DNA from 2 places in the Magnetospirillum sp. 15-1 genome. Region 1 is predicted to be linked to the other one. Evidence: predicted binding sites of a transcription regulator. Region 1 holds the regulator's gene; the other holds the start of a gene.
The links. The regulator LexA, encoded in region 1, represses DNA repair genes until DNA is damaged. The targets are predictions, from matches to a motif close to ATGTTCTANTTTGGTTC.

Region 1 (15,026 bases):
CCCAGGCACCACGGACGCCCCTTGTCGCGGGCGGCGAATTGCAGGTCGCGCCGGGTCATGTCCAGGCCGATGGCGTGGCCGAACACCGCCGACTTGGCATCCTCGGCCGTGCACTTGTAGACGGGGCGCGACAGCGCCACCACCAGTTCCACCTCGTGGTGGAGGTTGGCGGTGCCGGGCGGGTAGGGGATGTCGCCGCCACCCGGAACCAGCGCGTCGGCCGGCTTGGTGAAATAGAACGGCGGCTCGCGATTCGGGTCGCTGCCCATCTCGCGGGCGTGGCCGGCATAGTTGCGGCCGACGCAAAAGACGCGGCGGACCGGGTAAAGCGCCGCTTCCCCCTTGACGGCGACGGTGGGAAGGGCAAGCTCGAAGAGATGAGCGGTCACGGCGCGGGCTCCTTGGTCTGACCAGATGTCGGGCGAATGGTGGACCGGTCGCCGGCCAAGATCAACTCCGCTCCGGGGGCAAGATTGCATTCGGACGAAATGCGCATTAGGATGCCGATTTAAGTGGATCCGTATCCGATGCGATGTCGCCCGTTCCGGTGGAGCGGAAAGGGCGAAAGTGGGGCTTCCGGCCGGGGACAGCCGTAAACCCTGAACAAGACGACGGAACGGACCATGCCTGAAAGCCTGGGAGGATTGTCATGAAGGATATGAAGGGTATTTCCCGCCGCGCTATGCTGCGGACCGGTGCGCTGGTGGCCGCGGGCGCCGGCGGCTTCGTGCCGACGCGCTTCGCCATCGGCAACACCGCCAAGGTCAGGGTCGGCTTCCTGCTGCCCTATTCCGGCACCTATGCCGGGCTGGGCGAGGCCATCACCAACGGTTTCAAGCTGGCGCTCGAGGAGCGCGGCGGCAAGCTGGGCGGCCGCGATATCCAGTTCATCGCCGTGGACGACGAGTCCAATCCCGCCAAGGGCCCCGAGAATACCAACAAGCTGGTCACCGGCGAGAACGTCGACTTCGTGGTCGGCCCGGTCCACTCGGGCGTGGCCATGGGCATGGTCAAGGTGGTGCGGGAAACCGGCACCATCACGGTGATCGCCAATGCCGGCGCCGGTGCCGCCACCGGCCCCTTGTGCGCGCCGAACATCTTCCGCACCTCGTTCACCAACTGGCAGACCGCTTATCCCATGGCCAAGGTCGCCATGGAGCGCGGCCTCAAGAACGTGGTCACCATGTCGTGGAAATACGCGGCGGGCGAAGAGGCGGTGAACGGCTTCGAGCAGGGATTCGTCAAGGCGGGCGGCAAGATCGCCAAGCAAATTCTGGTTCCCTTCCCGCAGGAGGAGTTCCAGGCCAACCTGACCGAGATCGCCGCGCTGAAGCCGGACGGCGTCTTCGTGTTCTTCGCCGGTTCGGGCGCCCTGAAGTTCGTCAAGGACTACGCGGCCGCCGGGCTGAAATCCATTCCGCTGATGGGGCCGGGCTTCCTGACCGACGGCGTGCTGAAGGAGCAGGGCGAGGCGGCCGAGGGCGTGCTGACCACGCTGCACTATGCCGACGCGCTGGACACCCCCGAGAACAAGACGTTCCGCGCCGCCTACCGCAAGGCGTTCTCCAAGGAGGCCGATGTCTACGCGGTGCAGGGCTACGACGCCGCCCAACTGCTGTTCCAGGGCATGGGCACCGTCAAGGGCGATACAGCGGCCAAGGCCGACCTGATCGCCGCCATGGAAAAGGCGGTGATCAAGAGCCCGCGCGGTACCTTCACCCTGTCCAAGGCCCACAATCCGGTGCAGGACGTCTACCTGCGCCAGGTCAAGGGCGGGCAGGAGGTGGTGCTGGGCGTGGCGGAGAAGGCGTTGGCCGACCCCGCCACCGGCTGCAAGATGGGCTGACCCGTCGGGGCGCGTCGCCGGCTTTTCACGGAGGTGGAGGCTCTGGTCGCCCATGGCGGCCGGGGGCTTCGTGGAAGGCGGGCGGCGCGGCCACCCCGGTCTTGGACGCGCGCGGTCTGGAGCCACGATGGATTTCTGGTTTTTCCTGATTCAGGTGTTGAACGGCGTTCAGTACGGACTGCTGCTCTTCCTGGTCGCCAGTGGGTTGACCCTGATCTTCGGCATCATGGGCATCATCAATCTGGCTCACGGGGCCTTCTACATGCTGGGGGCCTATCTGGCCTATTGGCTGGCCGGGGTCACCGGCAGCCTGATCGCGGCGGTGCTGCTGTCGCTGCCCATCGCGGCGGCCATCGGCTATGTGATCGAGGCGCTGCTGGTCCGCACCCTTTATCGCCGCGACCATCTCGATCAGGTGCTGCTGACCTACGGCCTGATCCTGATCTTCAACGAGGCGACCCGCATCACCTGGGGCGCCGACGTGCACGGCGTGCCGGTGCCCGCCGCGCTGAACTGGTCCATCAAGCTGACCGAGACCCTGTCCTATCCCGTTTACCGCCTGCTGTTGTCGGCGGTCTGCGCCGTGCTGGCGGTCGGCATGTATCTGGTGATCAGCCGCACCCGCTTCGGCATGTGGGTGCGGGCCGGCGCCTCCAACCGCGACATGGTGGCGGCCCTGGGCATCAACGTGAAGCTGCTGTTCGGCGTGGTGTTCGCCATCGGCGCCGCCCTGGCCGGGCTGGCCGGGGCCATCTCGACGCCCATCACCTCGGTGGCGCCGGGCATGGGGGATTCCGTGCTGATCCTCTGTTTCGTGGTGGTGGTGATCGGCGGGGTCGGCTCCATCAAGGGCGCCTTTCTCGGCGCCATGCTGATCGGCCTGGCCGACACCTTCGGCAAGGTCTTCGTTCCCGATTTCGCCAGCTTCACCGTCTATGGCGTCATGGCGGCGGTGCTGCTGTGGAAGCCGCGGGGGCTGTTCTCATGACCGCCCTTCCCAAGCGGCTTTCCCTGATCCTGCTGGCGCTGCTGGCGGCGCTGGCGCTGTTCCCCGCCTGGGGGCCGCTGGCCTTCACCGTCAAGTATGCGTTCCTGCTGCAGAAGCTGACCGGCATCATGATCCTGGCCATCCTGGCCATGAGTCTCGACCTGCTGGTGGGGGTGGCGGGGCTGGTCAGTCTGGGCCATGCTGCCTTCTTCGGACTGGGCGGCTACATGCTGGCCCTGCTCTCCCCGCAATACGAGGCGGCCAATCTGTGGGTGGTGCTGCCCGCCGCCATGGGGGCGGTGGCGCTGGCCTCGGCCGTGGTGGGCTTCCTGGCCATCCGCACCGCCGGCATCTACTTCATCATGGTCACCCTGGCCTTCGGGCAGATGGGCTATTACTTCTTCAACGATTCCAAGCTGGCCGGCGGTTCGGACGGCGCCTACATCTACGTCAAGCCGGTGGTCGAGGCGTTCGGCATCACCCTGGTCAATCTGGAGAGCAAGCAGGCCTTCTTCTTCGCGGTGCTGGGCTGTCTGGTGGCGGTGTACCTGCTGCTGCGGGTGGTGGTGGCCTCGCCCTTCGGCCGGGTGCTGGCCGCCATCGGCGTCAACGAAGGCAGGGTGCGCGGTCTGGGCTTCGATCCCATGGCCTACAAGCTGGTGGCCTTCGCCATCGCCGGCGCCCTGGCTGGGCTGGCCGGCTTTCTGGCCGCCACCCAGTACGGCTTCGTCAGCCCCGCCATGCTGGGCTGGCACCAGTCGGGCCATGTGCTGGTGATGGTCATCCTGGGCGGCATGGGCACCCTGTTCGGCCCCATCCTGGGGGCCTTCATCCTGGAACTGGCCCATTTCGGCCTGGAGGCGGTGACCGAGCACTGGCTGCTGCCCATGGGCGGGTTGGTGATCGCCATCGTCCTGGCTCTGCCCAAGGGCGTGGCCGGGCTGCTGCTGCAGTGGTGTGGAACGAGCGAGACCGTGGTCGAGCGCGGCGCCATTGAGGCGCCCGGAGCGCCGCGGAGGAGCCAAGGGAGCGAGAGCGACAGCCCGGCGCTTGAGGGGCAAACAAGACCGAAGGAGGGTGGGCAATGAGCGTCTCCCCCTTCCTGTTCGAAACCAGGGATCTGACCAAGGCGTTCGGCGGCCTGATCGCGGTGAATTCGGTGTCCATCGGTTTTCGGGAGCGCGAGGCCCACGCCATCATCGGCCCCAACGGGGCGGGCAAGAGCACCTTCGTCAATCTGTTGACGGGACACCTGCCGGCTTCGGGCGGCCATGTGATGTTCAAGGGGGCCGACATCACCCGGCAGCCGGCCCACAAGGTGGCGCGGCTGGGGATCGGGCGGTCGTACCAGAAGACCAACGTCTTCCCCACCTTCACCTGCTTCGAGAATTGCCGGCTGGCGGCCCAGTCGCATCTTGCCACCTCCATGCGCTTCCTGCGCCCCGCCGCGTCCTACCGCGAGATTTCCGCCAAGGCCTCCGAGGCGTTGGAGCGGGCCGGGCTGGCGTCCTGGGCCGGGCGCATCGCCGGCACCATGTCCTATGGCGAGCAGCGGCAGCTGGAGATCGCCATGGTGCTGGCCACCGCGCCCCAGGTCCTGGTCCTCGACGAGCCGCTGGCCGGCATGGGCAAGGAGGAATCCGAGGGCATGGTCGGCCTGCTGCAGGAACTGGCCCAGGCCTATACCCTGATCCTCATCGAGCACGACATGGACGCGGTGTTCGCCATCGCCAAGGTTCTGTCGGTGATGGTCAACGGCACCTTGCTGGAAAGCGGGCCGCTGGACCAGATCCGGGCCAGCAAGGCGGTGCAGGACGCCTATCTCGGCGACGGGGCGGAGGCCTATTGATGGAGACCTTCCTCGACGCCACCGGCCTGCACACCTATTACGGCGCCAGTCATGTGCTGCACGGCGTGGATTTCCGCGTCGGCGTGGGCGAGACGGTGGCGCTGATGGGCCGCAACGGCATGGGCAAGTCGACCCTGCTGAAAAGTCTGCTGGGTATCGTCAGCCCGCGCCGGGGCAAGGTCGCGGTGCGCGGCAGGGAGGTCACCGGCATGGAGACCTCGGCGGTGATCCGTCACGGCATCGCCTATGTCCCCGAGGGGCGCGGCATGTTCCATAACCTCAGCGTGCGCGAGCATCTGCTGATGGCGGCGCGCAAGGGGGCCGGCGGCCGGGCCGACTGGACCTATGAGCGGGTGCTGGAGACCTTTCCCCGTCTGGCCGAGCGCCTGGACAACATGGGCACCTTTCTCTCGGGCGGCGAGCAGCAGATGCTGTCCATCGGCCGCGCCCTGATGACCAATCCCGATTTGTTGATCCTGGACGAGGCCACCGAGGGCCTGGCGCCGCTGATCCGCCGTGAGATCTGGCGGGTGGTGCGCGCCGTCAAGGATACCGGCATCGCCACCATCGTGGTGGACAAGAATGTGGGGGTCCTGCTGGACCTTGCCGATCGTCACGTCATCCTCGTCAAGGGCGAGGTGGTATATGACGGCGGCCCACAGCAACTGAAAAGCGATTCGAGCATACTCGAACGACATATCGGGCTCTGACCGGCAAAGCAGTCGCCAACCCGTTTAAGGAGGAAGGAGAACACCTCATGACGTCCCCCAACGCCTCGTCCGAGCATGCGCTCGATATTCCGCGCGACTATAACGCCGCCACCTGGTTCATCGACCGCCATCTGAAGGATGGCCGGGCCGACAAGGTGGCCTTCATCGATGCCGATGGCAGCCACACCTACGGCCAACTGGCCGACAAGGTCAACCGGGCGGGCAATGCGCTGAAGAGCCTGGGTCTCCACATGGAGAACCGCATCGCCATGATCATGCTCGATACCGTCGATTTTCCGGCGGTGTTCTGGGGCGCCGTCAAGGCCGGCATCGTGCCCATTCCGCTCAACACCCTGCTGACCACGGGCGATTACGGCTACATGCTGTCCGATTCCCGCGCCCGCGTGCTGGTGATCAGCGAGGAGCTGTTCGACAAGGTCGAGCCCATCCTGCCCGATCTGCCCATGCTCGAGCACGTGGTGATCTCGGGCAAGAACGCCCACGGCCACACCTTGCTGTCCGACCTGCTGGCCAAGGCCGAGCCCAAGCTGAAGACCGCCGAGACCACCCGCGACGACGTGGCCTTCTGGCTGTATTCCTCGGGCTCCACCGGCGCGCCCAAGGGCGCCGTCCACCTGCAGCGCGATCTGCCGGCCACCGCCGTGCATTACGGCCAGCAGGTGCTGGGCATCCGCGAGGACGACGTCACCTATTCGGCGGCCAAGCTGTTCTTCGCCTATGGCCTGGGCAACGGCATGACCTTCTCGCTGCACGTGGGCGCCACCTCGGTGCTGCTCAAGGACCGTCCGACGCCGGAAGCGGTGATGAAGCTACTCAAGGATCATCAGCCGACCATCTTCTACGGCGTGCCGACGCTCTACGGCACCATCCTGGCCGATCCGCAATACAAGCGTGAGACCGCCTCGACCCGCCTGCGCGCCTGCGTCTCGGCCGGCGAGGCCCTGCCCGAGGATGTGGGCCGCCGCTGGGAGGAACGCTTCGGCGCCGCCATCCTGGACGGTCTGGGCTCCACCGAGATGCTGCACATCTTCCTGTCCAACCGTCACGGCGAGGTCCGCTATGGCACCTCGGGCAAGCCGGTGCCGGGCTACGACCTCAAGATCTGCAGCGACGACGGCCACGAACTGCCCCAGGGCGAGATGGGCGAACTGGTGGTGCGCGGCCCCTCTTCGGCCACCGCCTACTGGAACCAGCGCGAGAAGTCGCTCAAGACCTTCCGGGGCGAGTGGACCCACACCGGCGACAAGTACTATGTGGACGATGACGGCTACTACCGCTATGCCGGCCGTGGCGACGACATGCTGAAGGTCGGCGGCATCTGGGTGTCGCCCTTCGAGGTGGAGGCCGCCCTGATCTCCCACGACAAGGTGCTGGAAGCCGCCGTGGTGGGCGAGGCCGATTCCGAAGGCCTGGTCAAGCCCAAGGCCTTCGTGGTCCTGGCGCCTGGCGAGACCGGCTCGGAGGTCCTCAAGGAGGAGCTTCAGGCTTACGTCAAGTCCAAGCTGGCACCCTACAAATACCCCCGCTGGGTGGAATTCGTCGAGGCGCTCCCCAAGACCGCCACCGGCAAGATTCAGCGCTTCAAGCTGCGCGGAACCCTGTCGCAGATGTAGGGCCTGTCATGATCGAGGGAGTGTCACACGACACTCCCTCGACATTCCTTCCGCCCCGGCCCACACTGGACGCCGTTCAATCATGGTCGGGGGTCCTCCATGCGCAAGCTGCTTATCGGTGCCGGTATTCTGGTGACCCTGATCGTCGGGGCGGCGGTGTTCCTGCTGTCGTCGCTGGACACCATCGTCAAGAAGGTGATCGAGGACGTGGGCTCCCAGGTGACCGGCGTGAAGGTATCGGTGGGGTCGGTGAAGATTTCCCTGTCCGAGGGCAAGGGCTCCATTTCCGGCCTGACCGTCGCCAATCCGCCCGGCTTTTCCTCGGACCCGGCCATCCGCCTGGGCGAGATCGCCCTGGCGCTCGATACCGGCTCGATCAGTAAAAATCCAGTGGTGGTCAAGGACGTCACCGTGGCCTCACCCTTCGTGGCCTATGAGATGGCCGCGGGCGGCAGCAATATCGACGCCATCCAGAAGAACGTGAAGGCCTTCGCCGCCAAGCAAGGCGGGGGAGCCAAGGCCGAGGCGGCCAAGCCCGCCGCCAAGGACAAGGACGAGGAGAAGAAGCTGGTCATCGAGCGTCTCGCCATCACCGGCGGTCAGGTCAAGCTGGCGGCGGGCGGCATTCCCGGCGCCGAGGGCAGCGCCAAGCTGGGCGACATCGTGCTGACCAATATCGGCAAGGATTCGGGCGGCGCCTCTTCCGCCCAGGTGGCGCAGAAGGTGATGGATGCCCTGGTCAACGGTGCCCTCAAATCGGCTTCCAGCTTCGGCAACCTCCTGGGTAACGTGGGCGACAAGGCCAAGGCCCTGGTTCCCGGCGATGCCGGCGGCGCCATCAAGGGGCTGCTGGGCAAGTAGGATCGTTCAGGAAAAAGCCCCCCGGATCGAACGGTCCGGGGGGCTTCGTCTTTTTCGACCAAACCAAGGGGATCAAAGGGCCTCGGGTCCTTTGCGGGTGTGGGCGGAGCCCACAGGGGGTTACCCCAGCACCACCTGATCGGCGGCGCGCAGCCGAGCCAGGGCGCTTCCCATCCGGGACCATTCCTCGAAGCGGCGACGGGCGTCGGCCTCGGCCTTGGAGCGCGACAGGCGGCCCAGATAGGTGACGCTCATCTCGGCGTGGCCATCCTGGGCCAGATTGCCGTCGGCGGTGAAGCCGAAGCGAAGCGGGCGGAAGCTTCCCATCTCAGTAGCTCCTGAGCAGGCCGACCAGCCGCCCCTGGACCTTGACCCGGTCGGGGGGGAGGATGCGGGTTTCGTACTTCTTGTTGGCGGGCTCCAGCGCCACCGAATTGCCCTTGCGGCGCAGGCGCTTCAGCGTCACCTCGGTGTCATCCACCAGGGCGACCACGATGGTTCCGGTCTCGGCGGTATCGCACGAGCGGATCACCACGGTGTCACCGTCATTGATGCCCGCCTCGATCATGGAATCGCCGTCGACGGTCAGCGCGTAGTGATTGCCGCTGCCCAGCATGGAGGCGGGAATATCGACGCTGTTGGAATGGTCGCGCAACGCCTCGATGGGGGTGCCGGCGGCGATCTTGCCGTAAAGCGGCAGGGTGACGGCGTCGGAGGGGCCGGCCACCGGCGCCCCGGCCAGTTGCTGGGTGGCGAAACCGCCCTTGATGACGTTGGGGGCAAAGGCCTTGGCCGGCGGCGGCAGGGTCTGGTCGTTGCGGTTTTCCGGCAGACGGACCACTTCCAGGGCGCGGGCGCGATGGGCGAGGCGGCGGATGAAGCCCCGTTCCTCCAGGCCGGTGATCAGGCGATGGATGCCCGACTTGGACTTCAAGTCGAGCGCGTCCTTCATTTCGTCGAACGAGGGGGAAATGCCGGTGGCGCGAAGCCGCTCGTCGATGAACATCAGCAGTTCGTATTGCTTACGCGTCAGCATGGCGAAATCTCCCCTGGAATGAGTCTGTTCAGAGAACAAAGAACAAACCATCTGGTTTTGTTCTATTCGCGTTCCCGGGGGTGGTCAAGGAGAATCTGCGGCGATGATTCCGTTTTGTTTCCCTGGACGAGCGGCTCAGAGCACGGCGGGAAGGGGGATGACCTGGACCATGTCGCCCGCCTGGGCGGTGGGGGCGTGGGGGGCGCGCACCAGCAGGCAGGTGGCCCGCGCCAGTCCGGACAGCACGGCGCTGTCCTGCTGCTCGAAGGGCAGGGCGACCACCACGCCGTCGTCGGTGCGTTCCAGGCTGGCGCGCATGAACTCCATGCGCTCGTCGTTGGGAGGCAGGTCGCGGCCCAGGATGGCGTTGATGGCCTGGGTGACGGTGGAGCGCCCGGTCAGCGCCCGGATGGCCGGCTCCAGGAAGATGATGGCGCAGACCATGGCCGAGACCGGATTGCCCGGCAGGCCGAGGACGGGGACGCCCTTCATGTCGCCGAACATCAGCGGCTTGCCCGGCCGCATGGCGACCTTGTAGAAGCCGAGATTCATGCCGGCGTCCTTCAGCGCGTCCTGTACCAGATCGTAATCGCCCACCGAGGCGCCGCCGGTGGTGACCAGCATGTCGGCGCCGGCGGCGGCCTTGATCATGGAATCCAGGGATTCGCGGGTATCCTTGGCGATGCCCAGATGGATGGCCTCGGCCCCCAGAGCGGTGACCATGGCGGCCAGACCCGGCCCGTTGGAGCCGATGATCTGGGCCGGTCCCGGCTGGTCGCCGGGCAGGACGATCTCATCGCCGGTGGACAGGATGGCGATGCGCGGGCGGCGGCGCACCAGCAGGTTGGGGACGTTCATGGCCGCCGCCAGACCGATGGTGCGGCCGCCCATGATGGTTCCCGCCGTGATCAGCACGTCGCCGGTCTTGAAGTCGAGACCGGCCGGGCGCACATGGCGGCCCGAAGCGGCGGAGGTCAGGATCTCCACCCGGTTGCCGTCCTTGCGGGTGTTCTCCTGCATGATGACCGCGTCGGCGCCGTCGGGCAGCGGCGCGCCGGTGAAGATGCGGATGCACTGGCCGCTCTCCACCGTTCCGGCGAAGGCGGCACCCGCGGCCGACAGGCCGATGACGTCGAGGGTGCGGGGCACCTGGGCGATGTCGGCGGCGCGGACGGCGTAGCCGTCCATGGCGGAAACCGCCACCGGCGGGTGGGAGACCCGCGCCGTCAGATCCTCGGCCAGGATGCGGCCGGTGGCCTGGGCCAGGGAGATCACTTCGGTACCCACCGGGCGGATGCCGGACAGCAGGGATTCGCGCGCCACCTCGACGGAGATCATTCCTTGGCCTCGTAGATGCCGGATTTGCCGCCGGATTTGTGGATCAGGCGGATGTTCTCGATACGCATGGACTTGTCCACCGCCTTGCACATGTCGTAGACGGTCAGCGCCGCCACCGAGACGGCGGTCAGCGCCTCCATCTCGACGCCGGTGCGGCCGACCAGCTTGCAGGTGGCTTCGATATGGACGGCGGAGGCGTCGGGATCAAGGCTGAGCTCGACCCCCACAGAGGACAGGGCCAGCGGATGGCATAGCGGAATGAGGTCGGGGGTGCGCTTGGCTCCCATGATGCCGGCCAGCTGGGCGACGGAGAGCACGTCGCCCTTCTTCATGCCGCGCGCCGCGACCAGGGCCAGGGTCTTGGGGGCCATGACCACCGAGCCGCGCGCCACGGCCACCCGGGCCGTCTCCGCCTTGGCCGAGACGTCGACCATGACGGCGTTGCCGTCTCCGTCGAAATGGGTGAGCCCGTCTCCGATCATGCCGTCGTGCCCGCGCCGGCCAGCAGCACCTTGACCGCCTGCTCCACGTCGGGGCGGCGCATCAGCGCCTCGCCGATCAGGAAGCGCTTGACCCCGATGGCCGCCATGCGGCGCAGATCGCCGGGACCTTCCAGGCCGCTTTCCGACACCACCACCTTGCCCTCGGGGATCAGGGGGACCAGACGCTCGGTGGTGGCGAGGTCGGTTTTCATGATCCTGAGATCGCGGTTGTTGATGCCGATCAGCGGCGATTTCAGCTTCAAGGCCCGCTCGAGCTCGGCCTCGTCATGGACCTCGATCAGCACGTCCATGCCGTAGCCCAGGGCGATGTCCTCCATCTGGCCGAGCTCGGCATCGGTCAGCGAGGCGACGATCAGCAAGATGCAGTCGGCGCCCAGGGCACGGGCCTCGACGATCTGGTAGGGATCGACCATGAAATCCTTGCGCAGCACCGGCAGATCGCAGGCCGAGCGCGCCGCGCCCAGATCGGCGTCCGAACCCTGGAAGAACTTCTGGTCGGTCAGCACCGACAGGCAGGCGGCGCCGCCGCGCTGGTAGCCGCGAGCCAGCAGTTCCGGCTTGAAGTCGGGGCGGATGATGCCGGCCGAGGGCGAGGCTTTCTTGATCTCGGTGATCAGGCCCCAGCCCAGTTCGGCGATCTTGCGGTCCAGGGAGGCGGCGAAACCGCGCGGCGGCGCCTGGTCCTGGGCGCGCTTCAGCAGTTCCTGGATGGGCCGGCGGCTCTTCTGCTCGGCGACCTGCTTGCGCTTTTCGGCACAGATGCGGTCGAGGATGGTCGGCGTGGCGTTCATGGTATCAGGGCGTCCGGTTGGTGATGGCGATCATGCGTTCAAGAACGGAATCGGCCTCGCCCCGATCGATGGCCTGTTCCGCCGCGCGGGCTCCGTCGTTCAAGCTGTCGACCTTGCCGGAAACCACCAGGGCGGCGGCGGCATTGAGGACGACGATATCGCGATAGGCTCCCAACTCCCCCTTGAGGAGGGCCCTGAGCGCGGCGGCGTTGGCGGCGGAATCGCCGCCCTTCAAGTCGGCGGGAGCGGCGCGCTTGAGCCCCACGTCCTCCGGCTTTACGGTAAAGAGGCGAACCTCACCTGCCTTGTACTCGGCCACCTTGGTGGGGCCGGTGGTGGTCAGTTCGTCCAGCCCGTCGGTGCCGTGCACCACCCAGGCGTGCTCGGCGCCCAGGCGGCCCAGCACGCGGGCCAGGGGCTCGACCCAGCGCTCGGCGAAGACGCCGACCACCTGGCGGGTGGCGCCGGCCGGATTGGCCAGCGGACCCAGCAGGTTGAAGATGGTCCGGGTGCCCAGCTCGCCGCGCGGGCCGGCCACATGGCGCATGGCGTTATGGTGGCGCGGCGCCATCAGGAAGCCGACCTTGTTCTCCCACAGGGTCTCGCGCACCAGGGCGAAATCGGCATCGATGTTGACGCCCAGCGCGGTCAGCACGTCCGAGGCGCCCGACTTGGACGATACCGCCCGGTTGCCGTGCTTGGCCACCGGCACGCCGCAGGCGGCGACCACGAAGGAGGCGGCGGTGGAAATGTTGTAGGTGCCGGCCTCGTCACCGCCGGTGCCGACGATGTCGACGGCGCCGGCCGGGGCTTCGATCTTCAGGGCCTTGGCCCGCATGATGCGTGCGGCGCCGGTGATCTCCTCCACCGTCTCGCCGCGCACGCGCAGGCCCATCAGCAGGCCGCCGATCTGGGCCGGAGTGGCGTCGCCCGACATGATGATCTCGAACACTTCCTCGGCCTGGGCCTCGGACAGGGTGGCGCCGGCGGCGACGCGGCCGAGGATTTCCTTCATCAGGGCGAGGGTGATGGGGGCGGTGCTCATCAGGCGGCGTGTCCGGTCTTGGTCTTGGTGAAGTCGATGAAGTTGCGCAGCATGGCGTGGCCGTGCTCGGTCTCGATGCTTTCGGGATGGAACTGGACGCCCCAGACCGGCAGGTCCTTGTGGACCAGCCCCATCACCAGCCCGTCGCCGCTCCACGCCGAGACGTGCAGGCAGTCGGGGAAGCTGTCCTTCTCCACCACCAGCGAGTGGTAGCGGGTGGCGCGGAACGGGCTGGGCAGCCCCTTGAACACACCGGAACCGTCGTGGGTGATGCTGTCGACCTTGCCGTGCATGGCCTTGGGGGCGCGGACCACCTTGCCGCCGAAAGCCTGACCGATGGCCTGGTGGCCCAGGCAGACGCCGAACAGCGGAATGGTCCCGGCGGCGCGCTTGATCAGGTCCAGGCAGATGCCCGCCTTGTCGGGGTCGCAGGGACCGGGCGAGATGACGATGCCCTGGGGCCGCATGGCCAGCACCTGATCGACGGTGACGGCGTCGTTGCGCTTCACCGCCACCTCGGCTCCCAGTTCGCCCAGGTAGTGCCAAAGGTTGTAGGTGAAGCTGTCGTAATTATCGATCAGGAGAAACATCGGCGTTGCGCCTACAGGAATTCCGAAGGCGGAAGAATGCAGAGGCGGCTTGAGCGCGTCAAGCACGCCACGCGCCATTTGACGGATTCCACAGGCAGGTTAGCATGGAAACCATACCCCGAGGATCGGCTGCCCATGCTCGACACCATCCTTCTTCTGGCGGGAGACGCCGAACGTCCGGTGCTGGCCGAGGCCTTGCGCCGTGCCGGGGAGGGCGTGCGGGTGGTGGCCGCCGGCTCGACCCGCGACCTGCCGGCGGATCTGCGGACCGCCCGGCTGGTGGCCTTCGTGTTTCCCGAGATCGTGCCGACCGGCGTGCTGGAGCGCCTGGGATACGGCGCCTACAACTTCCATCCCGGACCGCCGGCCTATCCCGGCTGGGTCCCGGCCGCCTTCGCCCTTTATGACGGCGCGACCGAGTTCGGCGCCACCTTGCATGAGATGACGGCCAAGGTGGATTCCGGGATCATCTGCGACGTGGAACGCTTTGCCGTCCCAAGCGATTGTGATCTGCAGGGGCTGGAGACGCTGGCCTACGGCGCCTGCCTGCGGCTGTTCGAGCGCTGGGCCGAGGCGCTGGTCTCGCCGCTCAGGCCGCCGCATCTGCCGCTTCGGTGGGGAACACGAAAGTGCACGCGCAAGGCCTTCGCAGAAATGGGCCGTATTCCCGAAGGCGTCCCGGAGGAGGAGGCATTGCGGCGAGTGAGGGCGTTCGGGGGGAGGCTTGACACATAATTAGATAACGCTAATATTAGTGTTATCGAAATTAACTGAGGCCCCGTCATGCTCCGCTTCGATATCGCGCCGGTCTGCTCCAACGCCTATCGCTTCCAGGCGACCATGAGCTTCGCCATCGCCGCTCTCTACCTGTTCACGCCGTATCAGTGGGTGGCGGTCCTGCTGGCTCTCGGCGGGATGCTGCGCGGCTTCGTCTCGCCGCACAAATGCCTGTCCTACCGGCTGTTCGCGGCGATCACCGCTCGCCTGGGCTGGACCCACAACGTCAATGCCGGCGCCAAGATGTTCGCCGACAAGATCGCCGCCATCGCCGGCAGCGTCATGGTGGTGTCCTGGCTGATGGGGGCGGAGTTCGGCGCCGTTCCGGCCACCGCCATCCTGATTTTCGCCTTCATCGATCTTGCCACCGGCTTCTGCGCCGCCTGCTGGGCCTATGGTTTCTGGTACAGGCTGCGTTCGGCCTGAGGGACTACAGCAGCCCCATGGCCTTGAAACTGGCGTGGCCCTTGCGGCCGACCACCACGTGGTCGTGCACGCTGATGCCCACGGCCCCCAGGGCCTCCTTGACCGCGCGGGTCATGTCGATGTCGGCCTTGGATGGTTTTGGGTCGCCGCTGGGGTGGTTGTGCACCATGATGATCTCTACGTATCTACACGCCGGCTTTTCGCGGCCCATTCGCCAATCCTGACCATATCGCGCTCGAAGCCCAGATCCACCACATTGCTGGGTTCGACATGACGGTGCTCCTCCAGTTTCTTGAGGGTACGGATGCGCTCCAGGCTGGCCCCCGCAAGCAGACGAACAACCTTCCGCAAGGCGTCCGGCGACTCGTCGAGATGAAGGGCCTCACGCTCCCACTGGCTGAACCCACGAATGACGGTCCAGGCCCCGACGACACGGCGAACGGCTTCGACCCGATCCAGACCATCGGCAGTGAGCTTACCGACGACGCTGACCATCATCGGGGCGTCCTTCTCGAACTCGGCCAGAACCGTATCGGGAATGTCGGGCTGTGTATCAGCCTCAGCCAGGCGAATCTGGAGCGCCTTGATCTTCTCGGCCATGTCGAACTCGCCCTGTCCGATGGCGTCGGCGA
Region 2 (15,026 bases), on a different contig from region 1:
CGGCCGCGGCGGTTTCCGGATGGGCCAGGGCGGCGTCGATGATCGCCGCCACATAGCCGGCCTTGTTGCCGCAGTCGTAGCGGGTGCCCACGAAGCGGGCGCCGTGCAGCGGCACCGTTCCCAGGGTGCGGGCGATGGCGTCGGTCAACTGGATTTCGCCGCCGGCTCCCCGCTCGCGGCGCTCCAGGGCGTCGAACACCGAGGGGTCGAGCACATAGCGGCCGATCACCGAGAGCGTCGAGGGCGCCTCGGCCGGCCTGGGCTTTTCCACCAGGCCGCGGGCGCGGGCCAGACGGCCCTTCTCCTCGATGACGTCCAGGATGCCGTAACGGTCCACCTGATCGGCGGGAACGTTCTCCACGGCGATCACATGGCCTCTGGTTTCGCCCCACACGTCGACCAGTTGCTTCAGGCAGCCGGGCCGCCCCAGGATCAGGTCGTCGGGCAGCAGCACGGCGAAGGGCTCGTCGCCCACCACCGGGCGGGCGCACAGCACCGCATGGCCCAGGCCCAGCGGCGCCGGCTGGCGCACGGTGGTGATGGTTACCCCCCGGGGGCAGGTGTTGCGGGCGATTTCCAGCAATTCGGCCTTGCCGCGCGCTTCCAGCGACCGCTCCAGCTCGGCGTTGCGGTCGAAGTGGTCGGCCAGCATCTCCTTGCCCTTGGCGGTGACCAGGACGATCTCGGTGATCCCGGCCTCGGCGGCCTCTTCCACCGCGTACTGGATCAGCGGCTTGTCCACCACCGGCAGCAATTCCTTGGGCAGCACCTTGGTGGCGGGCAGAACGCGGGTGCCCATGCCGGCGACGGGCAGAACGGCTTTGCGGATCATTTGAGTGTCTCTTCGGGAAGAGGTTGCGATGGAGGGGATCATCGCGCGCCATTTGGGCGGAGTTCGGGCCGGATTGCGGCGAAGTTGCGGCATGTCCCATGGCCCATTGATTGCATGTAATGCGGAAAGCTCTGCCTCTGGCCGGAAGAAATCCGCCGTTTTCAGCCGCTTTCCCGAAACCGAAACGCGCAGACTCTGCCGCGCGGCAAATTCTGCCCATGCTCCCGGAGAGGATTCATGTTCGACGCCGTCACCGCCGCCAAGGCCTCCCAAGCCACCACGTCCACCGCCGCGACGTCGATCACGCCGGCCGGATCGGGCGCGTTCGCCCGCCTGCTGGACCAGTCGGCGGCGAGCGAGACCTCCGCCGCCAAGCCGGTGAGCGGCGGCCGTATCGCCGGGGCGGCGTCGGGCGTCGATCTGCTGGGGACGCCGCTGCTGGCCACGCCGCAAGAGGTGGCGCAACTGGGCAGCGACCTGACCGCCCGCCTGCAGGCGGCGGGAATCGACACCGGCGGCGCCATTCAACTGGAATGCGGCCATGACGGCCATGTGCGGGCCAAGGACGGTACGCCGGGCAAGGAAAAGATCGATGCGATGTTCGCTTCCGATCCGGAATTCGAGAACCAATACCGCAAGGTCCAGTCGACCCTGTCGCTCAATGCCCTGGGGCAGATATCCGAATCCTACGTCTCCGATTATCAGGCGGCGGGAAATGACGGTGATCGCGCCGCGGTATGGAGCCGCTATCGCGGCCTGACCGAGCGGGCCATGGCGGCGGGCGGAACCATGACCCTGTCGGGCGGCTCGCTGGTGTCGGGGGCGGCGACCTTCGTCGCCGGCCTCCACCTCAAGACGGTGTGAGGTCGTCCACCAGGGCCAGTAGGCGCTTGAGGCCCGCTCCGCCCAGGCCCAGCATCTCCAACTGGACGATGGTGTTGGCCAGATAGTCGCGGCAGGCCCCGGCCTTGCCGTGACCCTGGCGGATCAGGGCGGCCGATCGCTCCGGGCTGGAGTGGGCCACGTATTGCGGATGGCCGCGCCTGGCGATGAAGGCCCAGGCCTCCACCCGCCGTCCGTCGTCCAGGGTCACGGGCACGAAGCGGGGAACGTAGACGCCGGTGGGCATCTCGCGGCGGTAGATGTGCTCCATGGCGGCGGGCACCTGGGGCGCCGCCACCCGGAAGACCCGGCCCCGGCACGACCCGCCCCGGTCCAGGCCCATGACCAGCCCCGGACGCTCGGGCGTGCCGCGCCACTGGTAGGACAGGATGCACATGGCGCGATGATAGCCGGCCAGCCGGGCGGTACGGGCCTCGTCGTGGTCGAAATCGGGATTCCACATCAGCGAGCCGTAGGCGAACACCCACAGGTCGGTGCCTTGCCTCCAACCCGCCGTCGGGTTAGAGGTGGTATCCGGTTGAGGAGTGGCGATCGCGATGTCCATCCGTCTACGTCTTGCTGGCCGTCTGCGTCTTGCCGGTCTGGTTGCCGCCATTCTGATCCTGGCCGGATGTGGCGCCTATACCGCCTATTGGTTCCACGTGGCGGGGCAGTTGCGCAAGGGGGTCGAGGATTTCGCCGCCCGGCGCCGCGCCGACGGCTGGCGCCTGGATGTCGGCCGGACCGCCCGGTTCGGTTTTCCCGGCGAGATCGGCCTGGACCTGGGGGCGGTGGCCCTCGCCACTCCGTCGGGCGTTCAGTGGAGCAGCGAGGCGGTGCGCCTGCACGTGCCCGGCCTCGACCCGCTGGGTCCGACCCTCGAACTGGGGACCAGCCACAGCCTTGCGCTCGGCGGCGACTGGCGGGGCATCGTCACCACCGGCGGCGCCACCCTGCGCCTGCGGGTGGACGGCGACGGCGATCTGCACGCCTTCGCCTTCGAGGCCGGCAAGCTGGCCCTGGAGCGGCCCGGCGCCGGGCCGCTGCTGGCCGAGCACCTCGCCGTTTTCTACGAGTGGCTCAACCCTCCCGATCCCGGCCACGAGAAGCCCTCGGCCCGTTTCACCCTGCGCACCAGGGGCGTCGAGATGAGCCTGCCCGCCGATCTGCCCTTCAACCGGCGGCTGGACACCGTCATGGTGGAAGGCCGCATCATGGGCACCATCCCCGAGGAACCGCCGCTTTCCGCCCTGGCCGCCTGGAGCAATGCCGGCGGCAACGTGGAACTGGATCGGGTGGCCATCGACTGGGCGCCGCTGTCCCTGGACGGCGATGGCACCTTCGCCTTCGATCCGGCGCTGCAGCCCCTTGTCGCCACCACGGCGCGCATCCGGGGCTGGAACGAGATGATGGGCCGGCTGGTCGCGGCCAAGCTGATGGAGCCCGGCGTCGCCTCGGCCGCCGAGACGATCCTCGCCATCCTGGCCCGCCCCGATCCCCAGGGCCGTCCGACGCTGACCCTGGCGGTCACCCTGCAGGACGGCTATCTCTATGCCGGGCAGGCCAGGCTGTTCAAGGTACCGCCCCTGCCCATCACTCCCCCCGGTTCCGGAGCCCCGCCGTCATGAGCAACCTGCCCGCCACGTCATTCCAGCCGCCGCTGCGCATCCTGATGGGTCCCGGCCCCTCGGACGTCCATCCCCGCGTGCTGGCCGCCCAGGCGCGTCCCACCATCGGCCATCTCGACCCGGCCTTCGTCGGCATGATGGACGAGCTGAAGGGCCTGCTGCAGGCCGCGTTGCGCACCGGCAACGAGATGACCTTCGCCGTGTCCGGCCCCGGCTCGGCGGGCATGGAGGCCTGCTTCGTCAATCTGATCGAGCCGGGCGACACGGTGGTGGTCTGCGTCAACGGCGTGTTCGGCGGCCGCATGAAGGAGAACGTCGAACGCTGCGGTGCCCGCGCCGTCGTGGTCGAGGACGCCTGGGGCACCCCCGTTGACGCCGGCAAGGTGGAGGCGGCGCTGAAGGCCCATCCCGGCGCCAAGGCCCTGGCCTTCGTCCATGCCGAGACCTCCACCGGGGTGGAATCCGATGCGGGCGCCCTGTGTGCCCTGGCCCGCGCCCATGGGGCGCTCGCCATCGTCGACACCGTCACCTCGCTGGGCGGCATTCCGGTGCTGGTGGACCAGTGGGGCGCCGACGCCGTCTATTCCGGCAGCCAGAAATGCCTGTCGGCGCCGCCCGGCCTGTCGCCGGTCACCTTCTCGCCCCGCGCCGTCGACGCGCTGAAGGCCCGCAAGACCAAGGTGCAGAGCTGGTTCCTCGACCTCACCCTGCTGACCGCCTATTGGGGCGGCGGGGCGAAAAGGACCTATCATCACACCGCCCCGGTCAACGCCCTGTACGGCCTGCATGAATCCCTGGTCATGCTGCACGAGGAAGGGTTGGAGGCCGCCTGGGCGCGTCACCGCGCCATGCACGAGGCCCTCAAGGCCGGGCTGGAAGCCATGGGCCTCGGCCTGCCGGTGGCGGAGAAGGCCCGCCTGCCCCAGCTCAACGCCGTCACCGTGCCCGACGGCGTCGACGAGGCCGCAATGCGCTCGCAATTGCTGGCCCGTTTCGGCCTGGAGATCGGCGCCGGCCTGGGCGCCCTGGCCGGCAAGGTCTGGCGTGTCGGCCTGATGGGCCAAAGCGCCACGCCCCGGCACGTCATCACCTGCCTCACCGCCCTGGAAAGCGTGCTGGGAGACAGGGTGAAGGCCGGCGCCGGCCCGGCGGCGGCGTCCAAACTGCTGTTCGGGTAGGGAGAGACCGGGGGTCCACCCCGCGCGCGAAGCGCTATTCGCCCGGCGCCCTTTCTTTTCCCAAGTCGCGATAGAGTTCCCGCGCCTCGGTGGCGGGGCCGCGCCGGGTGCCGGGGGCCAGGACTTCCACGGTGCGGACATAGGGGCCGGCGGGAAAGCGTACCCGGTCGCCGGGCCTGACCGTGTGGGCCGGCTTGGTGACGGCGTGGCCGTTCAGGCGCGCCTCACCGCTCTCAACCACGTTCGCAGCCAACGCGCGCGACTTGAAAAAGCGACAGAAAAACAGCCACTTGTCCAGTCGCTGTCCGCCGTCCAATTACGTCATCCGCACTTGGAATAGCCGCACGAGGTGCAGGTATCGCAGCCTTCCGAGCGCAGTAGGGCCGGCTGGTTGCACTTGGGGCAGTGGCGCAGCCTCGTCTCGCCGTTGACCACCTTGCGCTCCTCGCCAAAGCGGTCGTCTCGGGCCTCGATGGGCTCGCGCGCCGCCTTGGGGTCGGGCAGGAAGCCGATGGCGATCATGTGGCGCTCGATCACCTCGCCGATGGCGGCCAGCAGCGAGGGCACGTAGCGCCCGCCCACCCATTGGCCGCCCCTGGGGTCGAACACCGCCTTCAGCTCCTCGACCACGAAGGCCACGTCGCCGCCCCGGCGGAACACCGCCGAGATCATGCGGGTCAGCGCCACGGTCCAGGCGAAGTGCTCCATGTTCTTGGAGTTGATGAACACCTCGAAGGGCCGGCGGCGGCCGTCCTGGATGATGTCGTTCAGCGTGATGTACATGGCGTGGTCGGAATCCGGCCAGCGCACCTTGTAGGTCGAGCCCGGCAGCGCCTCGGGCCGGTCCAGCGGCTGGGTCAGATGGACGATGCCGGAATCCAGCGGGTCGGTGTAGCGGGTCCCGGTCTTCTCCAGCGGCAGTTCCGGCTCGTCGGCGTTCTCGGGCCTGGCCTCCTTCTTGACCTCCAGCACCGCGCCGGTGACGTCGTTGGGGCGGTAGGTGGTGCAGCCCTTGCAGCCCAGCTCGTAGGCCTGGCTGTAGACGTCCTTGAAGGCGTCGAAGGAGATATCCTCCGGCACGTTGATGGTCTTGGAGATGGAGCTGTCCACGTATTTCTGGACGGCGGCCTGCATCACCACGTGGTCGCCCGGCGTCAGCGACAGGGCGTCGACGAAATAGGGGGGCAGCGGCGCGTTCTCGCCACGCTGGCGGCGGAACAGACGGTAGGCGTAATCGCTGACCTCCTCCTCGCGCCGCGTGCCGTCGCGCTGCAGCACGCCGCGGGTGTAGGTGAAGGCGAAGACCGGTTCCAGCCCCGACGACACATTGTCGGCGAACAGCGAAATGGTGCCGGTCGGCGCGATGGAGGTGAGCAGGGCGTTGCGGATGCCGTTGGCGCGAATGGCCTCGATCACCTCGGGCTCCAGGGACCGGACGGTCTCGCCCGCCAGATACTTCTCGGCGTCATAAAGGGGGAAGGCGCCCTTTTCCCGGGCCAGTTCCGTCGAGGCGAGATAGGCCGAGCGGCGGATGGCCGCCATCCAGGTCTCGGTCAGGCGGATGGCTTCCCGCCCGCCATAGCGCGCCCCGCACAGGACCAGGGCGTCGGCCAGCCCGGTAATGCCCAGCCCGATGCGGCGCTTGGACACCGCCTCATGGCGGTGGCGGTCCAGGGGATAGTTGGACACGTCGATGACGTTGTCCATCATGCGCACCGCGACGCGCACCAGCCGGTCCAGCTTGTCGAGATCGAGCCGCGCCGCGTCCTCGAACGGCTTGTCCACCAGCCGGGCCAGATTGATCGAGCCCAGCAGGCAGACGCCGTAGGCGGGCAGCGGCTGCTCGCCGCAGGGATTGGTGGCGTGGATGTCCTCGCAATAGGACAGGTTGTTCAGCCGGTTGATGCGGTCGATGAAGATCACGCCCGGCTCGGCATAGGAATAGGTGGCGCGCATGATCTTGTTCCACAGCTCGCGCGCCGGCAGGCTTTTATAGGTGACGCCCTTGAAGGTCAGTTCCCACGAGGTGTCTTCCTTCACCGCCTGCATGAAGGGATCGGTGACCAGGACCGACAGGTTGAACATGCGCAGCCGCCCGGCCTCGCGCTTGGCGTCGATGAACGCCTCGATGTCGGGATGGTCGCAGCGCATGGTGGCCATCATGGCGCCGCGGCGCGATCCCGCGCTCATGATGGTGCGGCACATGGCGTCCCACACGTCCATGAACGACAGCGGCCCCGAGGCATCGGCTCCCACGCCCTTGACCGGGGCGCCCTTGGGCCGCAGCGTCGAGAAGTCGTAGCCGATGCCGCCGCCCTGCTGCATGGTCAGCGCGGCTTCCTTCAGGTGCTCGAAGATGCCGGCCATGTCGTCGGGGATGTCGCCCATGACGAAGCAGTTGAACAGGGTTACCCTGCGGCTGGTGCCGGCTCCCGAGATGATGCGCCCGGCCGGCAGGAACTTGAAGTCCTCCATGGCCTCGTAGAAGTGCTTCTCCCACAAGGCGGGATCGGCCTCCGTCGCCGCCAGCGTGCGCGCCACCCGGCGCCAGGTGTCCTCGATGGTGCCGTCCAGGGCGGTGCCCTCGGCGGACTTCAACCGATACTTCATGTCCCAGATCTGCTGGGAAATGGGTGCCACCTGCGTCATCGACCCGTCTCTTTCGTCTCCCGCCCTCTGACAGGGCTTTCCGCCCCGATTTTAGGACTTCGGGCGAGGGCGAATCAAGGAGATGTTCTTTTTTTGTGCTCCACAGGGTTATGTGGGGACAAGACGTTGAGCTTCAAGGCCGATTTCACTTATCCCCGCCTTGCACAGGCAAGGGGGCTGGGGAGCGATTCCATCCCCACCGAAATCCACAGGCTTATCCACAGCGGGCGGGACCGGCCCACCCGCCGGGGATACGCGGTCACAATCCCGGATGACGCTCGCGCGCCTCGGCGATCAGGCGGTCGGTGGCGGCTTCGATGCGGTTCTCCAACTCGACCATGAAGGTCTTGCGGTCCATGCCCGGAGCGATGGGCTCCAGGGCCTCCAGCGTCAGGGTGCCGGGCTTCTTGGCGAAGCCGCGGCGGCGCCAGAACAGCCCGGAATTCAAGGCGATGGGCACCACCGGCACCTTGAGGGCGCCGTACAGCATGGCCACGCCGGAATGATAGGGCAGCTTGGCGCCCGGCGCCGCGCGGGTGCCTTCGGGGAAGATCACCACCGCCCGGTTGTCGGCCACCGCCTCCTCGGCGCCCTTGACCATGGCCTTCAGCGCCTTGGTGCCCGCCGAGCGGTCGATGGCGATCACCCCGGTCTTGCCGAGGTACCAGCCGAAGAAAGGTATCCACAGCAACTCGCGCTTCAGGATATAAGCAGGATCACCCAGCAGCAGGTGGAAGACGAAGGTTTCGAACGCCGACTGGTGCTTCGATGCGATGATCAGCGGCCCGGCCGGCAGGTTCTCGCGGCCGCGCAGCTCCCACGACAGCCCGGCCAGCACGCGCAGCGCTCCCAGCACGCCGCCCAGCCACAGGCGCACCGCCGGCAGCATGGCCTTGCGCGGCATGACCAGCAGCGGCAGGTAAAGGATCGACAGCACGAAGGTCCAGATCCAGATGAAGACGATGAACAGGGCGGAGCGAAAAGCGGTCACGGTTTCCTCTCGGATTTCTTGGGAGCGAACAGCGGCCGGGCCACCGCCGCCAGATATTTGGTATATTCCACCGCCAGCAGATGGGCGGTGCCGGGCCAGCGCCACCACCGGTCCCGCTTGAAGGCGTCGGGGAACACCGGGTGGGCGACGATGGCCGTCTCGGGCATGGCGCGGCGGAATTCCAGCAGGGCGCGGCGCATGTGATAGGCCGCCGTCACCAGCCGCAGCGAGGAAAAGCCCTCGCGTCCCATCCAGGCGGCGGTCTCGGTGGCGTTGCCCACCGTATCGTCGGCGGCATGGCCCAGCACGATGCAGCATTGGGCCTGGGCCGGCGCCATATGCGCCTTGCGCAGCAGGTCGGGCAGATCGACGCCCTTATGCACGCCGGAGATGAACAGCTTGCCGCCCTTGCCGGCCTCCAGCAGCGCCAGTCCGGCCTCCAGCCGGTCGGCGCCGCCGGTCAGCACCACGACGGCGTCGGTGACGGTGGCTCCGTCCTCCACCCGCGTCGCCAGATCGGCGGCGAACCAGACCAGCCCGCCGGCCCAGGCGCCGAACGCCGTACCCACCGCCATCATGGCGACGATGGCGAGGCGGTGCGACGTCACCCGGTTCATGGCAGCTTGGCCAGGGTGCCGTGGACGGTGAGCCGCGCCGTCAGCATGGCGAGGAGGGCGGCCAGCAGCGGCAGCAGGCCGATGGCGACATAGCCCAGCACCGGCAGGGACAGGCTGGGCAGGAAGCCGCCCTCGAGACGCCGGGCCGCCCAGCCGATGGCGGTCAGCGCCGGTACGGCGAGGCCGAGGCCCATCAGTCCGCCGGCGATGCCGAGAGCGAAGGCGCGGTCGGCGAATTGCCGGGCGATATAGTCGTCATGGGCGCCGATCAGGTGCAGCACCTCGATGATGCCGTGATGTACCGCCATGCCGGTGCGGGTGGCGTAGACCACGGTGGCCGAGGTCACCGCGCCAATCAGCACCACCACCACCACGGCCAGCCATTGCATGGTGCGCGACAGGTTGATCAGGCGCGACAGCCATACCCGGTGGTCGTCCAGCGAGGCGCCGGGCACGGCGCGGGACAGGCGCAGGGCCACCTCGGCCAGATCGATGCGGGATTCGGGGTCGATGGTGACGTCGATCAGCCGGGGCAGCGGCATGTCCTGCACCATCTCGGTGCTGCCCAGCCAGGGCTCGAGCAGGGCCAGAGTGCGCTTCTTATCGAAGGCGCGGACCGCCAGCACGCCCGGCACCTTGCGCATCACGTCGATGGCGGAATTGACCCGCTCCTCGGTCACCGCGTCGGCGTGCTCGCCGCCGGCCGGCAGCACCTGCACGGTCAGGGTTCCCGATACGTCGCGGTCCCAGCGCTCGATCACCGCGCCGATGACGAAGGCTCCGGCCACCGCCATGGACGACAGGAACACCATCAGCGCCACCAGCCAGGGCAGGAAGCGCGAGGTGGCGTCGCCGGCCAGCGGCAGGTCGGAATGGCGGCGGCGGAACATCACTCCGCCTCCGGATCGTCCACGGCCGCCGGCTCCTGATGCAGGGTGGTGACCATGCCGTGCTCGATGTGCAGGCGGGGCAGATGGGTGAAGCGGCGAACCAGTAATTCGTTGTGGGTGGCCACCACGATGGTGGTGCCCAGCTTGTTCAGCTCCTCGAACAGGTACATCAGCCGCATGGCGATGTGATCGTCCACGTTGCCGGTGGGTTCGTCGGCCAGCAGCAGGTCGGGCCGCCCGATCACCGCGCGGGCGATGGCGACGCGCTGCTTCTGCCCGCCCGAGAGCGTCGAGGGCTTGGCTCCCAGATGGTCGGCCAGCCCCACCCAGGACAGCAGTTCCGGCACGTGGCGCCGGATCTCGGATTCCTTGACACCGCGCACGCGCAGCGGCAGCGCCACGTTGTCGAGCGCGGTCATGTGGTCGAGCAGGCGGAAATCCTGGAACACCACCCCGATGCGGCGGCGGAGCGCCGGAAGCTCGTAGCGCTTGGTGGCGGCGATGTCGCGGTCGAACAGCACGACGCGGCCGCGCGTCGGCCGCAGGCCCAGATACATCAGGCGCAGCAACGAGGATTTGCCCGCGCCGGACGGTCCGGTCAGGAAGTGAAAGGACCCGGCCGGCAGCTTGAAGGTGACGTCCTGCAGCACCTCCGGCCCCAAGCCGTAGCGCAGGCCGACACTGTCGAACCGGATGATGTTTTCCCCACGAGGGCGATGCCGCACGGTGCTTCTCCCGAACCGGCCGAACATGACACGGCTTGAGGTAAGGGGCAACCCATGGCTGGCCGGGCGTGGCGGCGGGGTACGGCAGCGAATTTACAGGACCCCGCCGCCACGCTACCATCAACGGGCGCTAATATAATTAGAACTGCAATAAATCGTAGGAGGCTGCCACATGTCCAAGGTGAAGTTCTATTCCGGGGAAAACGTCCCCCTCGAGATGCACAAGGTCCGCATCGTCCAGAAGCTGAGTCTGGTGCCGATCGAACGCCGTCTGGCGGCCGTGCGCGAGGCCGGCAACAACACCTTCCTGCTGAAGAACCGGGACATCTTCCTCGACATGCTGACCGACAGTGGCGTCAACGCCATGAGCGACAAGCAGCAGGCCGCCATGATGGAGGCCGACGACAGCTATGCCGGGTCGGAGACCTTCACCAAGCTGGAGAACAAGATCCGCGACATCTTCCAGATGGAATACTTCCTGCCGGTCCACCAGGGCCGTGCCGCCGAGAACATCATCTCGCGGGTGTTCGTGACGCCGGGCAGCATCGTGCCCATGAACTATCATTTCACCACCAGCAAGGCCCATATCGTGCTCAACGGCGGCAGCGTCGAGGAGATCATCATCGACGAGGGTCTGCGGGTCAGCAGCGAGTGTCCGTTCAAGGGCGACATGGACGTGGCCAAGCTGCAGAAGCTGATCGATACCCACGGCGCCGCCAAGATCGCCTATGTGCGCGTCGAGACCGGCACCAACCTGATCGGCGGCCAGCCCCATTCGCTGGCCAACCTGCGCGAGGTCAGCCGGGTGTGCCGCAAGAACGGCATCCTGCTGGTGTTCGATGCCAGCCTGCTGGCCGACAACCTGCACTTCATCAAGGAGCGCGAGGCCGACTGCCGGGGCATGTCGGTGCGCGACATCACCAAGGCCATCGCCGCCCTGACCGACATTATCTATTTCTCGGCCCGCAAGCTGGGCTGCGCCCGCGGCGGCGGCATCTGCACCAACAGCCGCGACGCCTTCATGAAGATGCGCGAACTGGTCACCCTGTACGAGGGCTTCCTGACCTATGGCGGCATGTCGATCCGCGAGATCGAGGCGCTGACCGTCGGCCTGGAGGAGACCATGGACGAGGACATGATCTCCCAGGGGCCGCAATTCATCGAGTACATGGTCAACGACCTAGCCCGCAACGGCGTGCCGGTGATCACCCCGGCCGGCGGCCTGGGCTGCCACCTGGACGCCATGGCCTTCCTGCCGCACGTGCCCCAGACCCAGTATCCGGCCGGCGCCCTGGCCTCGGCGCTGTATCTGGTCAGCGGCGTGCGCGGCATGGAGCGGGGCTCCATCTCCGAGCAGCGCAACGAGGACGGCTCCGAGGTCTATTCCAACATGGAATTGCTGCGTCTGGCCGTGCCGCGCCGCGTCTTCACCCTGTCGCAGCTGAAATACGCGGTCGACCGCATCGTCTGGCTGCACAAGAACCGCGATCTGATCGGTGGCCTGAAATTCGTCGAGGAACCGGCCCTGCTGCGCTTCTTCTTCGGCAAGCTGGAGGCCACCAGCGACTGGCAGACCAAGCTGGTCGCCAAGTTCCGCGCCGATTTCGGCGACAGCCTCTAGGGAATCCAATAAGAAGGGAGGGGTCGCGGCCCCTCCCCGATAAATAATATAGAATGATGCTGCATAAATCTTTTAGATGACAAGATATAACGCCAGAGCAAGATTCAATGACAAGACACCTAGACCATCTTCTGCTTCAAATTGATAAGCGCGATCAGGTTGCCTTGAAGCAGGCTGCGCATACGGAATTCATAGGAAGATACGTTAATAATCAAGATTCATATTTATTAATGCATGATAATCAGCGATGCGATTTCTCACCACATCAGATTAACCATGCATTCAGAGAGACGATTATTGTGGATGGCCGGCAAAAGAAGGGCGGCTGGTCTTCGTCAAGAATCAAGCGTATCCCATGGATATCCGAAGTCATTCAGGGGAATGCCCCGCATATAGCTTGCTTCAACATCGATGCTGGAGCTGAAAAGGGGTGGGATAAGGAAAGGCGGTTATATGTATTTCACCGCTACGTGGTGTGGTTGCATCGGCTTGATTTAAATTTTGAATTCAGCACGGCCTACTTGGTCGACGATTTGCGTGACCTGCGGCAATACGGGCGCTTTGGAAAGAAGCTTATATAAAGGAAAAGCCCCGTGATATGGCTCACGGGGCAAAGCCGGTCCCCATGAGTGATGGGGGCACCCAGTGGCCGATTGCTCGGGACTGGAAACTGCCTTCCAGGCCGCAAGGCCCATTGGCATCACTAATGATGGTACGCGGCGGCGCTGTCGGTTTCAAGATAATTTCTGGATCGCCGGCCGATTCAAGTCCATTCATCGGGGGAAGAGAAGGAAGGCCCTCAGCCCTCCTTCAGGTCTTCCCACAATTCCTTCACCTTGGCGAAGAAGCCCTGGCTTTCCGGGGAATTCTTGGCCTTCTCGCCCTCGCCGGTCTCGTTGAACTCCTGGAGGAGTTCCTTCTGGCGCTTGGTCAGGTTGACCGGGGTTTCCACCATGGCCTGGATGAACATGTCGCCGCGGGCCGGGGAGCGGAGTACGCTCATGCCCTTGTTTCTCAGGCGGAACTGGTGGCCCGACTGGGTGCCTTCCGGAATGGTGACCTTGGCCTTGCTGCCGTCGATGGTGGGCACCTCGATGGTGCCGCCCAGCGCCGCCGTGGTCATGGGGATCGGCACGCGGCAGAAGATGTTGGCGCCGTCGCGCTGGAAGATGCGGTGGGCGGCGATGGACAGGAAGATGTAGAGGTCGCCGGGCGGCGCGCCGCGCATGCCGGCCTCGCCCTCGCCGGCCAGACGGATACGGGTGCCGTCCTCGACGCCGGCCGGGATGTTGACCTGCAGGGTCTTTTCCTTGCGGGTGCGGCCCGAACCGCCGCAGGACCGGCAGGGGTCCTTGATGATCTTGCCCATGCCCTGGCAGGTGGGGCAGGTCCGTTCGATGGTGAAGAAGCCCTGCTGCTGGCGGACCTTGCCGTGGCCGTTGCAGCCCGAACAGGTGACCGGGGCCGCGCCGTCCTTGCCGCCGGTACCCTTGCAATCCTCGCAAGGCGCGGAGGAGGGTACCTTGACGGTGGCGGTCTTGCCGCCGAAAGCGTCTTCCAGGCTGATGTCCATGTTGTAGCGCAGGTCGGCGCCCCGGCCCGAGGCCTGGCCGCGCCGGCCGCCGCCGCCCATGAACTCGCCGAACATCTCGTCGAAGATGTCGGAGAAGCCGCCGCCGCCGAATCCACCGAACCCGCCGCCACCGCCACCGCCGCCGAATCCGCCGCCCTGCTCGAAGGCGGCATGGCCGAAGCGGTCATAGGCGGCGCGCTTCTGCTCATCCTTCAGCACGTCGTAGGCTTCGTTGATTTCCTTGAACTTCTGCTCGGCATCGGCGTTGCCCGGATTGCGGTCCGGGTGGAACTGCATGGCCTGCTTGCGGTAGGCCTTCTTGATGTCATCGGGCGAGGCGCCCTTCTCGACGCCCAGAAGTTCGTAATAATCCTGCTTGCTCATGGCTCTTGCATCCGAATTGGGGCCGGCGGCCTTTCACCGCCGCCGGTCCCCGGATCAACAAACAGGCTGTTACTTGCCCTTCTTGTCGCCGTCGACTTCCTCGAAGTCGGCGTCGACGACCTTGTCGTCGTGGCCACCCGAGGCGCCGCCCTGATGGGCGCCGGCCCCGGCCGCACCGCCGGCATCGTCGCCGCCGGCCGCTTCCTGGGCCTTGTACATGGCCTCGCCCAGCTTCATGGAGGTCTGCATCAGGGCCTCGGTCTTGGCCTTGATGGCCTCGACGTCGTCGCCTTCCATGACGGATTTGAGGGCGGCGATCTCCTTCTCGATGGCGCCGGTCAACTCGGCACCGGCCTTGTCGCCGAATTCCTTCAGGCTCTTTTCCGTGGTGTGGATCAGGCCGTCGGCATGGTTGCGCGCCTCGATCAGCTCCTTGCGCTTCTTGTCCTCGGCGGCGTGGGCCTCGGCGTCCTTGACCATCTTCTCGATGTCGGAATCCGACAGGCCGCCCGAGGCCTGGATGCGGATCTGCTGTTCCTTGCCGGTGGCCTTATCCTTGGCGCTGACGTTGACCAGACCGTTGGCGTCGATGTCGAAGGTCACCTCCACCTGCGGCACGCCGCGCGGCGCCGGCGGAATGCCCACCAGATCGAACTGGCCCAGCACCTTGTTGTCGGCGGCCATCTCGCGCTCACCCTGGAAGACCCGGATGGTCACGGCGGTCTGGTTGTCCTCGGCGGTGGAGAACACCTGGCTCTTGCGGGTGGGGATGGTGGTGTTGCGGTCGATCAGGCGGGTGAACACGCCGCCCAGGGTCTCGATGCCGAGCGACAGCGGGGTGACGTCGAGCAGCAGGACGTCCTTGACCTCGCCCTTCAGCACGCCGCCCTGGATGGCGGCGCCGATGGCCACCACCTCGTCGGGGTTGACGCCCTTGTGGGGCTCGCGGCCGAAGAATTCCTTCACCACTTCCTGAATCTTGGGCATGCGGGTCATGCCGCCCACTAAGATGACCTCGTCGATCTCGCTGGCCTTGACGCCGGCGTCCTTGAGGGC

Region 2: the regulator LexA is predicted to act here: its motif matches at 7,252-7,268, upstream of CP958_RS14630 (adenosylcobalamin-dependent ribonucleoside-diphosphate reductase).

The regions. Positions count from the first base shown of each region.
Region 1 is NZ_FXXN01000024.1:269,484-284,509, reverse strand. Features, by position in the region: gene CP958_RS12560 (fumarylacetoacetate hydrolase family protein) at 1-389, opposite strand, end outside; gene CP958_RS12555 (ABC transporter substrate-binding protein) at 650-1,846, shown strand; gene CP958_RS12550 (branched-chain amino acid ABC transporter permease) at 1,974-2,834, shown strand; gene CP958_RS12545 (branched-chain amino acid ABC transporter permease) at 2,831-3,922, shown strand; gene CP958_RS12540 (ABC transporter ATP-binding protein) at 3,919-4,683, shown strand; gene CP958_RS12535 (ABC transporter ATP-binding protein) at 4,683-5,393, shown strand; gene CP958_RS12530 (benzoate-CoA ligase family protein) at 5,441-7,027, shown strand; gene CP958_RS12525 (hypothetical protein) at 7,127-7,888, shown strand; gene CP958_RS12520 (hypothetical protein) at 8,009-8,215, opposite strand; gene lexA (transcriptional repressor LexA) at 8,217-8,924, opposite strand; gene glp (gephyrin-like molybdotransferase Glp) at 9,060-10,262, opposite strand; gene moaC (cyclic pyranopterin monophosphate synthase MoaC) at 10,259-10,744, opposite strand; gene trpC (indole-3-glycerol phosphate synthase TrpC) at 10,741-11,556, opposite strand; gene trpD (anthranilate phosphoribosyltransferase) at 11,561-12,601, opposite strand; gene CP958_RS12490 (aminodeoxychorismate/anthranilate synthase component II) at 12,601-13,191, opposite strand; gene CP958_RS12485 (formyltransferase family protein) at 13,327-13,926, shown strand; gene CP958_RS12480 (DUF4395 family protein) at 13,975-14,394, shown strand; partial or broken gene CP958_RS12475 (JAB domain-containing protein) at 14,399-14,569, opposite strand; gene CP958_RS25920 (hypothetical protein) at 14,572-15,026, opposite strand, start outside.
Region 2 is NZ_FXXN01000025.1:340,511-355,536, forward strand. Features, by position in the region: gene galU (UTP--glucose-1-phosphate uridylyltransferase GalU) at 1-832, opposite strand, end outside; gene CP958_RS14605 (hypothetical protein) at 1,070-1,696, shown strand; gene CP958_RS14610 (gamma-glutamylcyclotransferase) at 1,683-2,279, opposite strand; gene CP958_RS14615 (DUF2125 domain-containing protein) at 2,272-3,342, shown strand; gene CP958_RS14620 (alanine--glyoxylate aminotransferase family protein) at 3,339-4,520, shown strand; gene CP958_RS14625 (RNA-binding S4 domain-containing protein) at 4,555-4,836, opposite strand; gene CP958_RS14630 (adenosylcobalamin-dependent ribonucleoside-diphosphate reductase) at 4,842-7,169, opposite strand; gene CP958_RS14635 (lysophospholipid acyltransferase family protein) at 7,429-8,160, opposite strand; gene CP958_RS14640 (YdcF family protein) at 8,157-8,777, opposite strand; gene CP958_RS14645 (FtsX-like permease family protein) at 8,774-9,667, opposite strand; gene ftsE (cell division ATP-binding protein FtsE) at 9,667-10,392, opposite strand; gene CP958_RS14655 (tryptophanase) at 10,565-12,013, shown strand; gene CP958_RS25955 (hypothetical protein) at 12,121-12,594, shown strand; gene dnaJ (molecular chaperone DnaJ) at 12,813-13,970, opposite strand; gene dnaK (molecular chaperone DnaK) at 14,040-15,026, opposite strand, start outside.